DNA from 2 places in the Stenotrophomonas rhizophila genome. Region 1 is predicted to be linked to the other one. Evidence: riboswitches for the same ligand, from Rfam matches in the RefSeq annotation. Region 1 holds a riboswitch; the other holds the start of a gene.
What was found. A riboswitch is a leader RNA that binds a small molecule or an ion and turns the genes downstream of it on or off. The one in region 1 is predicted to bind glycine.

Region 1 (7,840 bases):
TGGCGCAGCGCGGCGCGCTCGCTGGCCAAGCGCGGCCTGGTCGAGCGCATCGCGCTGGAGCACGCCCCGGCGATGCCGGCCCTGCGGCCGGGGCCGACCCCGAATGCGGAGCAGGCCAACGCCATCGCCGCGATCACCGCCCACGCGCGGTTCGGCGCGTTCCTGCTCGACGGGGTGACCGGCAGCGGCAAGACCGAGGTGTACCTGCAGGCCATCGTGGACTGCCTGGCCCGCGGCCGGCAGGCGCTGGTGCTGGTGCCCGAGATCGGGCTGACCCCGCAGACGCTCGCGCGCTTCCGCAGCCGCCTGGGCATTGCGGTGCACGTGCTGCATTCGGGCCTGAACGACAACGAGCGCGCACGGGTCTGGGCGGCCACCGCGCGCGGCGAGGCACAGGTGATCGTGGGCACGCGCTCGGCGGTGTTCACCCCGTTGCCCAACGCCGGGCTGATCGTGGTCGATGAAGAGCACGACGGCAGTTACAAGCAACAGGACGGCATTCGTTACCACGCGCGCGATTTCGCGCTGGTGCGGGCCAAGGCGCTGGATGTGCCGGTGGTACTGGGCAGCGCCACGCCGTCGCTGGAATCACTGCACAACGCACATGCCGGCCGCTACACCCATCTGCGCCTGAAACAGCGCGCAGGCGAGGCGCGCCCGCCGCGGGTGCGGGTGCTGGACGTGCGCAAGCGCCCGTTGAAGGACGGCCTTTCGCCCGAGGTGATGGAAGGCATCGGCCAGCACCTGGCGGCCGGCCACCAGGTGCTGGTGTTCAAGAACCGCCGCGGTTACGCACCGGTGCTGCTGTGCCACGACTGCGGCTGGACCGCGCCCTGCAAACGCTGCGATGCGCCGATGACCGTGCACGCCGGCGGCCGCCGGCTGCAATGCCACCACTGCGGCGCGCGCCAGCCGGCGCCACTGGCCTGCCCCGACTGCGCCAGCCTGGCGCTGCAGCCACAGGGCATCGGCACCGAGCGGCTGGAAGAACACCTGGCGGAAGCCTTCGCCGATTTCCCGGTGATCCGCATCGACCGCGGCACCACCAACCGGCGCGACGCGCTGGAGACCCAACTTGCCACGCTGGGCGACCGCGCCGGCATCCTGGTCGGCACCCAGATCCTGGCCAAGGGCCACGACCTGCCCAAGCTGACCCTGGTGGTGGTGGTGGGCATCGACGAGGGACTGTTCTCCGCCGATTTCCGCGCCAGCGAGAAACTGGCCCAGCAGCTGATCCAGGTGGCCGGGCGCGCGGGGCGCGCCACCGATGCCGGCGAAGTCTGGCTGCAGACCCATCACCCCGGGCACCCGTTGCTGGAAACACTGGTCAACGGGGGCTACCACGCCTTCGCCGACGCCGAGCTGCAGCAGCGCGAAGCGGCCGGCTTCCCGCCGTTCGCGCACCTGGCGCTGATGCGCGCCGAGGCGCAGCAGGTGGAGCACGCCAACGCCATGCTGATGGCGGTGCGCGAGCTGATCGCGCATGAGTGCCCCGTGGAACGCTTCGGCCCGATGCCGGCGCCGATGCCGCGCCGCGCCGGTTACCAGCGCACGCAGCTGCTGCTGTCGGCCCCGGCGCGGCGGCCGCTGCATGCGCTGCTGGATCAGATCATGCCGCAGGTGTACGGCTTGCCGCAGGCGCGCAAGGTGCGCTGGTCATTGGACGTCGATCCCACCGACCTGTATTGAAAGCGTGCGGACCAACGGTCCGCACCTGCCGTCCGTTACCTCACGTCAACGGCGTCATGACCGCTTTGACGTACGCCGGGCGCTGCTGGAGGCGCTGGTACCACGCTTCCAGGTGCGGCAACGACGGCCGCTGGATCGGCAGCTCGAACCACGCATAGACCAGCGCGCCCAACGGAATGTCGCCCATCGCGAACTGCTCGCCGGACAACCACGGTTGCTGCGCCAGGGTGGCATCAGCCATGCCCAGCAACTCGCCGGCACGGGTGATCGCGGCATTGATGCGGGCCTCGTCGCGGTCGGCCGGGGCGGTGCGCATGATCCCCCAGATCAGGTCGGTGTACAGCGGCGCCATGCGCGAGGTACTCCAATCCATCCACTTCTCGGCCTGGGCGCGCGCCATCGCATCTTCGGGGTACAGCGTGCCCAGCGCGTAGCGCGCGCTCAGATAACGCACGATGGTGTTGGATTCCCACAGCGGCAGGCCGTGGTCTTCGATCACCGGCACCAGGCCGTTGGGGTTCATGCCCACGTATTCCGGCGACTGGGTGCCACCGAAGGGGCCGCCCACTTCGATGGATTCGTACGGCAGGCCGATTTCCTCCGCGCACCACAGCACTTTGCGCACGTTGCTGGAATTGCGGCGGCCCCAGATCTTCAGCATGTTGGTGTTCCCGGTTGTCGATAGGCGCCGATACGATACGCCGATCAACGCGCCGGTGTTGACGGTCTTCTTTCGGAAATGCGCGCACGCAGGTGGACTTTCCAGGCAACGAACGGATCGGCCGCCGGCAGGTGCGACGGCTGCTGAACCCCGTATCTGCCATCCACGTGAATATCGCGCGTCACGTGCGACCATGCAGTGCTTCGCTTCGACCCCCGCCAAGGAGTCATTGCATGACCCGCGATTCCCTGCCCCACCTGGTCATCATCGGTGGCGGCTTCGCCGGCCTCTGGGCCACCCGCGCGCTGGCCAGCGCGCGCATCCGCATCACCCTGGTGGACCGTCGCAACCACCATCTGTTCCAGCCGCTGCTGTACCAGGTCGCCACCGCCGGCCTGTCCGCACCCGACATCGCCGCGCCGCTGCGCCACATCCTGGGCGACCAGCGCAATGTTGAAGTGCGGCTGGGCGAGGTGACCTCGATCGACAAGGCCAGCCGCCAGATCACCCTGGCCGACGGCAGCCAGCTCGGCTACGACACCCTGATGCTGTGCACCGGCGCCACCCACGCCTATTTCGGGCACGACGAGTGGGCCGCCGACGCGCCTGGCCTGAAAACCCTGGACGATGCGATCGCACTGCGCCGCAAGCTGCTGCTGGCCTTCGAACGCGCCGAGGCCGAGCCGGATCCGGCACGCAAGGCGGCGTGGCTGAGCTTCGCGGTGGTCGGCGGCGGCCCCACCGGGGTGGAACTGGCCGGCACGTTGGCCGAGATCGCGCGGCACACGCTACGCAACGAGTTCCGCCATATCGATCCGGCCAGCGCCAAGGTGCGGCTGGTCGAAGCCGGGCCGCGGGTGCTGTCCAGCTTCCCCGAGGTGCTGTCGCTGAAAGCGCGGCGCCAGCTGGAGAAGCTCGGGGTGGAGGTGTTGACGGGTACAGCGGTCAATCACATCGACGGCGAGGGCTTCCAGCTCGGCGAGCAGTTCGTTGCCGCGCGCACCGTGGTGTGGGCCGCGGGCGTGGCCGCTTCGCCGCTGGCGCGGACGCTGGAGGTGCCGTTGGACCGCGCCGGACGCGTGCCGGTGCAGCCCGACCTGACCCTGGCCGGGCACCCGGAGATCTTCGTCGCCGGCGACCTGGCCGCGCTGCAGCAGGCCGATGGCCGGCCGGTGCCGGGCGTTGCCCCGGCCGCCAAGCAGATGGGCAAGCATGTGGCCGCGACAATTCGTGCACGGCTGGAGGGCAAGCCGTCACCCGGGCCGTTCAAGTACCAGGACTTCGGCAACCTGGCCACGATCGGCCGCATGGCCGCCATCGTGCACCTGGGCCGGCTGCAGTTGTCGGGCGTGCTGGCGTGGTGGTTCTGGCTGGCCGCGCACGTGTTCTTCCTGATCGGGTTCCGCAACCGGATCGTGGTGCTGCTCAACTGGGCGGTGGCGTATTGGAGCTACCAGCGCAGCGCGCGGATCATCTTCGGTGATGACCGCGAGGACCGGCGGCCGAAGCCATCCGATCAGGGATCGTTGCCGGGCGCGAGGTGAACGTCCCAGGTACACAGGTAGTCCGGATCGCTGATGGTCAGTGCCATCGAGCGCAGGGTGTAGTCGCCTGGAGCGGCCGGCGTGTAGTGGTCCAGCGTGGGCGGCAGGAACAGCTCCCCGCCGTCCACTGCGCTGGCCAGTACCACGCCCTCGTCGTCATTGATGCGCAGCACGTGCCCGGCCATCTGGCGGTGCTCCAGGGCGTTGCCCTGGGCGTCAAGGTAGGTCATGCCGGCGAGCACGGTCTTGCCGATCATTGCGCGCGCCTTGGCCGGGTCGATTCCGGTCATGTTCCGGCACTCCGTTGCTGCAGCCAGGCCAGTTTGCGTGCGCGCGGCTGGCGCTTGAGCTCGCATTCGGCCTTGGAAGCTGCCGAGCGGTTGGGATACGCGCGCACCGCCAGCAGCTTCACTGGTGGATTGGCGCGGGTGTAGCGCGCGCCTTTGCCGCACAGGTGTGCCTGGAAGCGGGCGTCCACGTCGTTGCTGATGCCGGCGTAATAGCTGCCGTTGCGGCATTCCAGCAGGTAGACGTACCAGGGGGCGGGTTCAGCGGGCATACCGGGATTATCCACCGGCGGGGGCGCGCTGGCTGCTAGAATCCGACCCGGATGCAGGAGAGAGGCGCCGCGCTGGCGCCCGCCGAAGGCGCAGGCTCCCATAATCGCTCAGGCCGGTGGCTCGATACTCCACCAACCATGCATCCAACACGCCGATCTGGAGAGAGGTCTTCAATGACCCGCCGAAGGGGCACGTGGCCTGGCCACTGAACTCTCAGGCAAAAGGACAGCGGGAGCGGCAACGGAATCCCACCCCACGACAGTGCTGCGGCGCTGGCGCGTGCGCGTTTCCGTCCCCGCCTGCACCTCCGGAGCCATTGCATGCTGCTGTCCATCATCTACCTCATCGCCATTTCCGCCGAAGCCATGACCGGCGCGCTGTCTGCCGGCCGGCGGCGGATGGACCTGTTCGGCGTGGTCATCATCGCCTGCGTCACCGCGCTGGGCGGCGGTTCGCTGCGCGATATCGTGCTGGGCCACTACCCGCTGGGCTGGGTCAAGCACCCCGAGTACCTGGGCTTCACCATATGTGCGGCGCTGATCGCCACCTGGGTGGCGCGCTGGATGCACCACTTCCGCCGCACCTTCCTGGTGCTCGATGGCCTGGGCCTGATCTGCTTCACCCTGATCGGCTGCGCGGTGGCGCGCGACGGCGGCCACGCGGTGCCGATCGTGCTCATCGCCGGCATGCTCACCGGCGCCTTCGGCGGCGTGCTGCGCGACGTGCTGTGCAACGAGGTGCCGCTGATCTTCCAGAAGGAGCTGTACGCGGTGATCACCCTGCTTACCGGCGCGGCATGGCTGGGCCTGCTCGAACTGGGTGTGTCGCTCAACGCCGCCACGTTGTGGTGCCTGGGCGGCGGCTTCGCCTTCCGCCTGCTCGCGATCCACTTCAAGTGGGAGATGCCGAAGTTCGTGTACCGCGACGAGGTGCATTAGCACGCAAGGGGCAGCATCAGCGTCAGAGGGTGAATGGGTGAAGCGATGAAACCGTGCTTGAGGTAGAACGCCTTGGCGGGCTCATCGATGGCATGGCAGAGCAACGCCCGTGCGCCGACCTGACCGCACGCCTGCAGCGAACGTAGCACCGCATCCTTCAACAAGCCCTGGCCAATGCCTTGCCCCGCCCTGTCCGCATGTACCGCCAACCGCCCCAACACGATGACCGGAATGGGATCGGGCATGTTGCGGCGGATTCGTCCGGGCACGGCGTCATGCGCTATCGAGCCGGCTGAAAGCGCGTAATAACCGACAACGCGACGCTGCTCGTCGCAGGCCACGAAGCATCGTGATGCGCCGGATGCCTGGTTCTGGCGTGCGCGTTCAAGCAGCCATTTCGCCAAGGCTGGAGCACTGCAGCGGAAGTCATCCAACAGATGTTCCGCGTGCAGCGGGGTTGGAGCGGAGAGCCACAAGGGCTCAGCGTTCCCAGGGCGCCGGCGTGCTCAACAACCGGCGCAGCGCCAGGTTGTCCTCCAGCGGCGCGTCCAGCAGCGCATTGAAGCGCTGCAGCTGCTCGGCATTCAACGTGAACTGCGTCTGGTCGGCCAGCACCTCGCGCGCCCTGTCGCAAGCGGCATCCAGGATGAACTCGGTGCGATTCACGCCACTGATTGCTACGGCACGATCGATCAGATCCTGCTTATCGGCAGGGGCCCGGAAATTGATGACTTTGCTTGCGGTTCCCATGGGAAGCACCCGCACGTTGCTGGACTGTGCATACATTGTACATACACCCTGTAGGACCCTCAAGTGAGGCCTGCAGTCTGCGGCCCCGGGCGCGCAGTATCCAATTGATTCTCTTTAACAAAACCAGACTTCCGGTAGAGCGGATCTTTCGTGGAGCCGGCCGGCGGCCGGCTCCCTGAGGGATCAAGCCGCCTCGGCCAGACGCCGCGCGCGCCGCGCACGCACTGCCTCGGCGAGCGCCTCCAGCACCTGCAGCGAACTGTCCCAGCCGATGCAGCCATCGGTGATGCTCTGGCCGTACACCAGCGGCTGGCCTTCCACCAGTTCCTGGCGGCCGGCCACCAGATGGCTTTCCACCATGACGCCCACGATGCGCTCTTCGCCTGCCGCCAGCTGTGCATTGATGTCGGCGATCACTTTCGGCTGGTTTTCGGGATTCTTGCTGCTGTTGGCGTGGCTGGCATCAATCATCAATCGCGCCGGCAGCTGCGCCTTGGCCAGCGTCTGGCTGGCGGCATCCACGCTGGCGGCATCGAAGTTGGGCACCTTGCCGCCGCGCAGGATCACGTGGCAATCCGGGTTGCCGGCGGTGGCGACAATGGCCGTATCGCCCTGTTTGGTCACAGACAGGAAATGGTGCGGGTTGGATGCGGCACCCACCGCGTCGGCGGCGATCTTGATGTTGCCGTCGGTACCGTTCTTGAAGCCGACCGGGCACGACAGCCCGGAGGCCAGCTCGCGATGCACCTGGCTTTCGGTGGTACGCGCGCCAATCGCGCCCCAGGCAACCAGGTCGGCGATGTACTGCGGCGAGATCACATCCAGGAACTCCACGCCGGCCGGCAGGCCCAACTTGTTGATGTCGCGCAGCAGGCCGCGCGCAACGCGCAGGCCCTTGTTGATCTGGAAGCTGCCATCCAGGTCCGGGTCGTTGATCAGTCCCTTCCAGCCCACCGTGGTGCGCGGCTTTTCGAAGTAGACGCGCATGACGATTTCCAGTTCGCCCGCGTACGCATCGCGCAGCGGCTTCAGGCGCTGCGCGTATTCGATCGCCGCGACCGGGTCATGGATCGAGCACGGGCCGATCACCACCGCCAGGCGGTCATCGCGGCCGTGCAGGATCTCGTGCAGTGCGGCGCGCGAGGCGCTCACCGTGGAGGAAGCTTCATCGTCGCAGGGCAGCATCGCCAACAGCTGCGCCGGCGGGGTCAACGGTTCGATCTTGCGGATGCGCAGGTCGTCGGTGTGGGGGGGCATGGGGGTGTCTCCTGGAAGGTGGGGGTCCCCAGCGCGGCGGCAACAAAAAAGCCGCCAGGTGCGCTGGCGGCTTTCGGGAATGCGTCTGAAAGTTTCTTCAGGGTGAGCGCATGCCTTCCTCCGCCGGTGGCTTCGGAAAGTAATACCAAAAGTAGGAATTGGCGTGGCGTGCGTTCATTGGGGAGTATTGATAGCACAGGGGTTTGGGAGTGCCAACTGTTTCATTCGCAACTGGGGTGCAGTGTTCAGGGCTGCAGGCCCGACGGTACGATTGGCGCCGAGACCCGGAGGAGTGCCGTGCATGCGCCCGTTCGTCCTGATGTTCTCCCTGTTGATGCCCGCGTCCGCTGCGCTGGCCGCCGCCCCACCCCACGCGCTGCCGTCCCCGCCTGCGGTGGATGCGCAGATGCAGCGTCTGATGCGGGCAACCCAGGCCCAGGG
Region 2 (7,840 bases), 690 kb from region 1:
AGTAACGATTGTCCAGATGCCTGTTGGCAGAGTTAGCATGGAGTGCAGGGTCTACGTCGTGCTCGCACTTCTGCGATCCGTTGGTGGTCTGGTCGATTCTTGGCGGGGTCGTGTTGGAGATCGTGGCCGGCTGCGGTCTTGCCGACGCCGGCGCCGGTCCGTACGGTTGTTCAATGCGGAACACCTGCGGCGGAATGATCCTGCCGACGGAGTGGGAAGAAACTTCTTTCGGAATCATCATTGCTCCAAGCGTAAGTCCAGCTGGGTGGGCAAGGGTGACCGCGATCATGCGATGCAGCTTTCAGAATGCCATCGCAGGACAAGAAAGAACGGCCCGCTTTGCGCGGGCCGTCGTCATTACCGCCTGGGCCGGCCAATGGCCGGCACTACCGGGTCATGACTTCGCCGGGGGCGCCTCTTCGGTCATTTTCAGCGCCACAGCGTACTCTTTCACGTTTGGATATTTTTGCGCCAAGGTGCACCATGGCATGTCGGCTTCGGACGTATAGGTGCGGTACAGCGGCGCCGCCGCGAATGCCATGGCCGCCGCTACGTTGTTCACATGGGTGATCGGCGCCTGCTCGCTGGCTTGGCTCGCTTGGCTTCGCATGGGCGCGGAGCTTGGGGTGCTGGTATCGAGTTTTGGGATCATGCGGAACGGGTCCAGTGTGAGAGGACCTGTACGCTACGAACCGTCCAGCGCCCGCGCTTCCATGTTTCATGCATGTGGGTTCGTTCCAGGCAGCGCTGGCCCAACTCGGGCCAAGCAAAAACGGCCCGCTTTCGCGGGCCGTTTCGTTTCAGCCAGGCAGGAGGATCAGACCTCCACGCCCTCGTCTTCCTTGTACGCGTCGACCGGGATGCAGGCGCACATCACGTTCTTGTCGCCGTAGACGTTGTCCACGCGTGCCACCGGCGGCCAGTACTTCTGCTGGCGCAGGCTGGCCAGCGGGAAGGCGGCCAGTTCGCGCGGGTAGGCGTGCGACCACTCGCTGGCCGACACCGCGGTCGCAGTGTGCGGTGCATGCTTGAGCGGGTTGTCCTCGCGGTCCAGGCGGCCGTCTTCGATCGCGGCGATTTCCTCGCGGATCTGGATCATCGCGTTGATGAAACGGTCCAGCTCGTGCAGCGATTCGCTTTCGGTCGGCTCCACCATCAGCGTGCCCGCGACCGGGAAGCTCAGGGTCGGGGCGTGGAAGCCGAAGTCGATCAGGCGCTTGGCCACGTCTTCAGCACCCACGCCAGAGGTCTTCTCCAGCGGGCGCACGTCCAGGATGCACTCGTGCGCCACCAGCCCGTTGCGGCCGGTGTACAGCGTCTTGAAGTGCGGGGCCAGGCGCTTGGCGATGTAGTTGGCGTTGAGCAGCGCCACCTGGGTGGCCTTGCGCAGGCCTTCAGTGCCCATCAGCGTGATGTACATCCAGCTGATCGGCAGGATCGAGGCGCTGCCGAAGCTGGCCGCGCTGACCATGCCCACCGGGCCGTTGTCGCCCAGCTTGCCCGGCAGGAACGGGGCAAGGTGCGACTTGACCGCGCACGGGCCCACGCCCGGGCCGCCGCCGCCATGCGGAATGCAGAAGGTCTTGTGCAGGTTCAGGTGCGACACGTCCGAGCCCCACTTGCCGGGCTTGGCCACGCCGACCAGGGCGTTCATGTTGGCGCCGTCGGTGTACACCTGGCCGCCGTGCTTGTGGATGATCTCGCAGATCTCGACCACTTCTTCCTCGAACACGCCGTGCGTGGAGGGGTAGGTCATCATGATCGCGGCCAGGCGGTCGCTGTACTTCTCGGCGTTGATGCGGATGTCTTCCACATCCACGTTGCCATTGCCGTCGGTCTTGGTCACCACCACCTTCATGCCGCACATCTGCGCGGAGGCCGGGTTGGTGCCGTGCGCCGAATCCGGAATCAGGCAGACGTCGCGATGGCCTTCGCCACGCGAGCGGTGGTAGGCGCGGATCGCCAGCAGGCCGGCATATTCGCCCTGCGCGCCGGAGTTCGGCTGCAGGCTCACCGCGTCATAGCCGGTGCACTCGACCAGCATCGCTTCCAGCCCGTCGATCAGTTCCTTGTAACCAAGGGCCTGGTCGGCCGGGGCCAGCGGGTGGATGTTGGCGAACTCCGGCCAGGTCACCGGGATCATCTCGGCGGTGGCATTGAGCTTCATGGTGCAGCTGCCCAGCGGGATCATGGTGCGATCCATCGCCAGGTCCTTGTCGGCCAGCGAGCGCAGGTAGCGCAGCAGCTCGTGTTCGCTGTGGTGGGTGTTGAACACCGGGTGGGTCAGGAACGCGCTGGTGCGCACCAGGCCGGCCGGCAGGGCATCGGCGGTGGCCGCGTCCAGTGCTTCCACGTCCACGCTGGCACCGAACAGCTGGCCCAGCGCGACGATGTCGGCGCGGGTGGTGGTTTCGTCCAGGCTGATGCCGACCGCTTCGCTGTCGATCGCGCGCAGGTTGATGCGGGCGGCGGCCGCCTTGGCATGGATCGCGGTCGCGTCGATGTCCTTGACGTGCAGGGTGTCGAAGAACTGCTCGCCGACGTTGATGCCGGCCGTGCGCAGCGCGGCAGCCAGGATCGCGGCCAGGCGGTGGGTGCGGCGGGCGATGCGGGTCAGGCCCTCCGGGCCGTGGTACACGGCATACATCGAGGCCATGACCGCCAGCAGCACCTGCGCGGTGCAGATGTTGGAGGTGGCCTTCTCGCGGCGGATGTGCTGTTCGCGGGTCTGCAGGGTGAGGCGGTAGGCCGCATTGCCCTGCGCATCGACCGACACGCCGATCAGGCGGCCCGGCATCGAACGCTTGTAGGCATCACGGCAGGCCATGAAGGCCGCGTGCGGGCCGCCGAAGCCGAACGGCACGCCGAAGCGCTGCGAGTTGCCCACCACGATGTCCGCGCCCCATTCGCCGGGGGCGGCAATCAGGGTCAGCGCCAGCAGGTCGGTGGCCACGGCCACCAGGCCACCACGGGCATGCACGGCATCGGCCAGCGCCTTGTAGTCGCCGATGTGGCCGAAGGTATCGGGGTACTGCAGCAGCACGCCGTAGGCTTCGGCTTCCATGGCTTCGGCCGGGGTGCCCACGCGCAGCACGATGCCCATCGGCTCGGCGCGGGTGCGCAGCAGTTCCAGCGTCTGCGGGTGCACGGCGTCGTGCACGAAGAAGGTGTCGGACCTGGACTTGGCCGAACGCTTGGCCAGGGTCATCGCTTCGGCCGCGGCGGTGGCTTCATCCAGCAGCGAGGCGTTGGCGATCTCCATGCCGGTCAGGTCGGCGCACAGGGTCTGGAAGTTGATCAGCGCTTCCATGCGGCCCTGCGAGATCTCGGCCTGGTATGGGGTGTAAGCGGTGTACCACGCCGGGTTTTCCAGCACGTTACGCAGGATGACGTTCGGGGTGAGGGTGCCGTAGTACCCCTGGCCGATGAAGGTGCGGAACACCTGGTTCTTTTCGGCGATGGTGCGGATCTTGGCCAGGGCTTCCACTTCGGTCAGCGAGCTGGGCAGCGCCAGCGCGGCCGGCGACTTGATGCCCGACGGCACGATGGCGTCGGTCAGTGCGTCCAGCGAGGCGTGGCCGACCACGTCGAGCATCTGCGCGATTTCGGCGTCGTTGGGGCCGATGTGGCGTTCAACGAACGCGTGGTGGTGTTCAAGCTCGCGCAGGGTAGGGGTGTTCTGGGACATGGCTGGCATCCAAAAGAGTGGGCACGCACGTTCGGAAGCGCGGACGGGGCGTGTCATGGGCGACAACGATCCACCGGACCCTGCGGTCTTCCTGGGTGCCCCTCTGTCCTTTTGCCTGAGAGTTTAAAAGCGCGCGGCTGCGTGCTTCGTGCCCCTTCGGCGCCGGCACTGGCCGGTCTCTCCAGAGTTTTGGTGCGGGTGGTATCGGGCCTGAGCGATTACGGGCGTTGCGCCTTCGGCAGCGGGTGCTTCAATACAAAGCGCCGCTTCTCCCACCATGTAGCGTGGGAATTATAGCCCAGCGGCCCGGCCGACAACGCCCGTCCGGCACATGAACAGGGGGCGCCGACCGCGTCATAACCGGCCGCCGGGCATGGTGCCAGGCAGGCGGACGGCCTATCATGGCTGCATCCTCGTATTCATCAGGCGCCACCGCAGGCTGCGGCCGGCGCCTTCCGTGCGTTCGCACGGCCGCTGACGGAAGACCCGATGACACCCGCTCCGCCCTCCAACCGCCGCCTGGCCCTGCTGCTTGCCGGCCTGGCCATGTTCGGCCCGTTCTCGATCGACACCATCTTCCCGGCGTTCCTGCTGCTGGGCGAGCGCATGCAGGTCGACCAGGTCGCGGTGCAGCAGACGGTGAGCGTGTACCTGCTGTTCTACGGCCTGATGAGCCTGGCGCACGGCCCGCTGTCGGACGCGTTCGGCCGCCGCCGGGTGATCCTGGGGGGGCTGGTGCTGTTCATCGCCGCCTCGATCGGCTGCGCGCTGTCGCGCGACCTGACCACGCTGCTGGTGTTCCGCGCGCTGCAGGGCGTCACCGCCGGCGTAGGCGTGATCGTCGGCCGCGCGGTGATCCGCGACCTCTACCATGGCGCCGACGCGCAGCGGTTGATGAGCCAGGTCTCGATGATCTTCGGCATCGCCCCGGCGATCGCGCCGATCATCGGCGGCTGGATCCTGCTCGGCGGCGGCGACTGGCCGCTGATCTTCTGGTTCCTGGTGGTGTTCGCGCTGGTGTTGCTCGCCGCCACCGGCAAGTGGCTGCCGGAGACCCACCCGGTGGAAGCCCGCACCCCGCTGTCCACCCGCGCGCTGCTGCGCAGCTACCTGCAGATGGGCACCAATCCGCGCCTGCTGCGCCTGGCGGCAGCCGGTGCGTTCAATTTCTCCGGCATTTTCCTGTACATCGCCTCGGCACCGGTGTTCGTGATGCAGCACCTGCAGCTGGGCGAGGGCGGTTTTGCCTGGCTGTTCATTCCCACCATCGGCGGCATGACCACGGGCTCGTTCCTGTCCGGGCGCATGGCCGGGCGGATGACCGCCGCCCGCCAGGTCGGGATCGGCTTCAGCCTGTGTGCGGTATCGGCGCTGGTCAACCTGGCCTATGTGCTGGCGGTGGACCAGATCGCGCTGCCCTGGGCGGTGCTGCCGATCTTCGTCGGTGGCGTGGGCATGGCGCTGATCTTCCCGATCCTGGCGCTTGCCGTGCTGGATATGTACCCGCACCAGCGCGGTCTTGCCTCGTCGATGCAGATGTTCCTGCAGCTGATGATCAACACCGTGGTGGCCGGGGTGGTGTCGCCGATGCTCAGCCACACCCCGCTGCACCTGGCGCTGGGCTATGCCGGCTTCTTCGCCATCGGCGCCAGCTTCTGGTTCTGGGAGCGTCGCTGCGAACGCCGCCGCGAGGCCCTGGCCGGCCTGGCCTGAGCCGGTGCGTTATCCTTTCCCCATCTGTTGAAGTCCGGAAGTCCCGCTGATGTCGACCACCTCCAAGCTGCGCCGTGACCTGCGCAAGCGCCGCGAAACCGAAGCGGCCAATCGTGAAAAGGCCAACGCGTCGCCGGTGGAGCCCCATGCCGAACTGCGCGACCAGCAGCGCACGCTGCTGGCCGGCGTGGTGCGCCGCGATGGCGAATGGGTGCTGGGCATGGATGGCCGTATCGCCGGGCAGACCCCCAGCGCCGCCCGCGTGCTGGCGCTGATCATGCAGGCCGCCGAACTGCACGAGCGCCAGGGAACGCCGGTGCGCCTGGTGTATTCGGATGCATTGAAAGACGCCGCGCACGCCGAAGCCAAGGCCGACGGCAAGGATTTCGAGCAGTTCAAGACCGAGTTGGCCGCGTCGTTGAAACCAAGATCCTGACAACCGACCGCGCAAAAAAAAACCGGCCAATGGCCGGTTTTTTTCGTTTACGGGGCCTTCGGCGCCGCCGCCGCCGGCGGCTGCCACCCGCACATCTGGCCCTGGTTCTGCTGCTTCAGCCACTCGTTGACCGGGGTGAAGTACTCGATCATCGGGCCGGCATCGAGCTTGTCGCCGCCGGTGATTTCCTTCAGCGTGGCCTGCCACGGCTGGCTGGCACCCTTGCTCAGCATCGCCCAGAACTTCTGGCCGGCTTCCTTGTTGCCGTAGAAGCTGCACTGGTGCAGCGGGCCCTTGTAGCCGGCCGCGTCGCACAGGCCCTTGTAGAACTGGAACTGCAGGATGCGCGCCAGGAAGTAGCGCGTGTACGGGGTATTGCCCGGCACGTGGTACTTGGCGCCCGGATCGAAGAACTCCTCGCCGCGCGCCGAGGCCGGGGCCACGCCCTGGTACTTGGCCTTCAGGTCCCACCAGGCCTTGTTGTACTGGTCCGGGGTGATCGAGCCATCGAACACGCCCCAGCGCCAGCGGTCGATCATCAGGCCGAACGGCAGGAACGACACGCCGCTCAGGGCCATGCGCATCTGCGCGTTGATGGTCGCCTCGCGGCTTTCCTGCGGCTTGTCGACCAGGCCGATCGAGTTCAGGTACTGCGGGGTCATCGCCAGCACGATGGTGTCGCCGATCGCTTCGTGGAAGCCATCGTTGGCACCGCCCTGGAACAGCGGCGGCAGCGGGTTGTAGGCCAGGTCGTAATAGATGTGGCCCAGCTCGTGGTAGATGGTGGTGAAGTTTTCTTCGGTCGGCTTGATGCACATCTTGGTACGCACGTCGCCTTCCATGTTCATGTCCCACGCGCTGGCGTGGCAGACCACGTCACGGTCCAGCGGCTTGATGAACTGGGTCTTGTCCCAGTACGACTTCGGCAGCGCCGGCATGCCCAGCGACACGTAGAAGTCCTGCGCGCGTTCGGTCATCTGCTTGGCGGTACGCAGTTCGGCCTCACGCTGCGCCTTGTACAGCGCTTCCACGTTCGCGTTGCTGCCGCCGGCCTTGGCCAGCGCACCGCTCAGGTTCGCCTGGTACTGCTTTTCCAGCGCGGCGGTGATGTCCAGGCTGCCCGCGCCCGGGTACGGCTCAAGCTGGTCCCACAGGTTGGACCAGTCCTGCTGCCACATGTTGCCCAGCAGGTGCGCGGCGATCAGGCCGCCTTCGGTTTCGGCCTTGTCCTTGCCGTAGGTGCCGTCCAGCTTGGTGCGGGCGTAGCAGTGCAGCTGCTCGTACATCGGTTTGACCTGTTCCCACAGGCGGTCGGTTTCCGGGCCGATCTGCTCGGGCGGCATGTCGTAGCCGCTGCGCCACATCTGCCCGGCATCGGCGAAGCCCATTTCCTTGGCGCCTTCGTTGACCAGGCCGACGAAGCGCTGGTAATCGGCGCGCATCGGCTTGGTGGTGCCGTGCCAGCCCTGCCAGGCGTCCAGCTGCTTGTCGTAGTCGCGGCTGCTGGCCAGCACTTCTTCCAGGTCGCCGAGCTGGCGGCAGGTGGCCGGGTTGGCCTCGTCGGTGCAGTACTTGCCCGAGCCGTACGCGCCTTCCATGCGGCTGGCGATGCGGGTCAGCTCGCCCAGCTTGGCCGGGTCGCGCGGGGCCGGCATGGCGGTCATCAGCTTGAGCAGGTGGATCTGGCGCTTGGTGTCCTCGCTCATCGGCTGGCCGTCGTACTTGCCGGCCTGGGCGATCCAGCCATTGAGGATGGTCAGCCAGCGTTCGTTGGCCTTGGCCGCCACGCGCTCGGAATCGTCATTGATGTAGGTCGACGACAGCCACTGCGCCGAGGTCATTTCCGGGTACAGGGCCTTGTACTCGGCGTTGACGCGGGCGATGAACTGGTCCGCGGTCTCGGTCGGCGCGGTGGTGCCTGCGGCCGGTGCGGTGGTGGGGGACGATTCCTTCTGGCAGGCCGCCAGCGTCAGTGCGGCAGCACCGACAGCCAGGGCCAGCAG

Region 2: another riboswitch for glycine. It lies ahead of gcvP (aminomethyl-transferring glycine dehydrogenase); the one in region 1 lies ahead of BAY15_RS17110 (trimeric intracellular cation channel family protein).

What each region holds. Positions count from the first base shown of each region.
Region 1 covers NZ_CP016294.1:3,830,356-3,838,195, forward strand. Annotated here, with positions in the region: gene BAY15_RS17085 (primosomal protein N') at 1-1,689, shown strand, start outside; gene BAY15_RS17090 (glutathione S-transferase family protein) at 1,730-2,350, opposite strand; gene BAY15_RS17095 (NAD(P)/FAD-dependent oxidoreductase) at 2,584-3,894, shown strand; gene BAY15_RS17100 (hypothetical protein) at 3,867-4,184, opposite strand; gene BAY15_RS17105 (GIY-YIG nuclease family protein) at 4,181-4,453, opposite strand; glycine riboswitch at 4,498-4,593, shown strand; glycine riboswitch at 4,601-4,691, shown strand; gene BAY15_RS17110 (trimeric intracellular cation channel family protein) at 4,775-5,392, shown strand; gene BAY15_RS17115 (GNAT family N-acetyltransferase) at 5,389-5,826, opposite strand; gene BAY15_RS17120 (DUF1778 domain-containing protein) at 5,873-6,178, opposite strand; gene BAY15_RS17125 (3-deoxy-7-phosphoheptulonate synthase) at 6,326-7,399, opposite strand; gene BAY15_RS17130 (serine hydrolase domain-containing protein) at 7,701-7,840, shown strand, end outside.
Region 2 covers NZ_CP016294.1:3,136,936-3,144,775, reverse strand. Annotated here, with positions in the region: gene BAY15_RS19455 (hypothetical protein) at 1-289, opposite strand, end outside; gene BAY15_RS14100 (hypothetical protein) at 395-652, opposite strand; gene gcvP (aminomethyl-transferring glycine dehydrogenase) at 818-3,697, opposite strand; glycine riboswitch at 3,782-3,883, opposite strand; gene BAY15_RS14090 (multidrug effflux MFS transporter) at 4,178-5,401, shown strand; gene BAY15_RS14085 (hypothetical protein) at 5,451-5,837, shown strand; gene BAY15_RS14080 (M2 family metallopeptidase) at 5,885-7,840, opposite strand, start outside.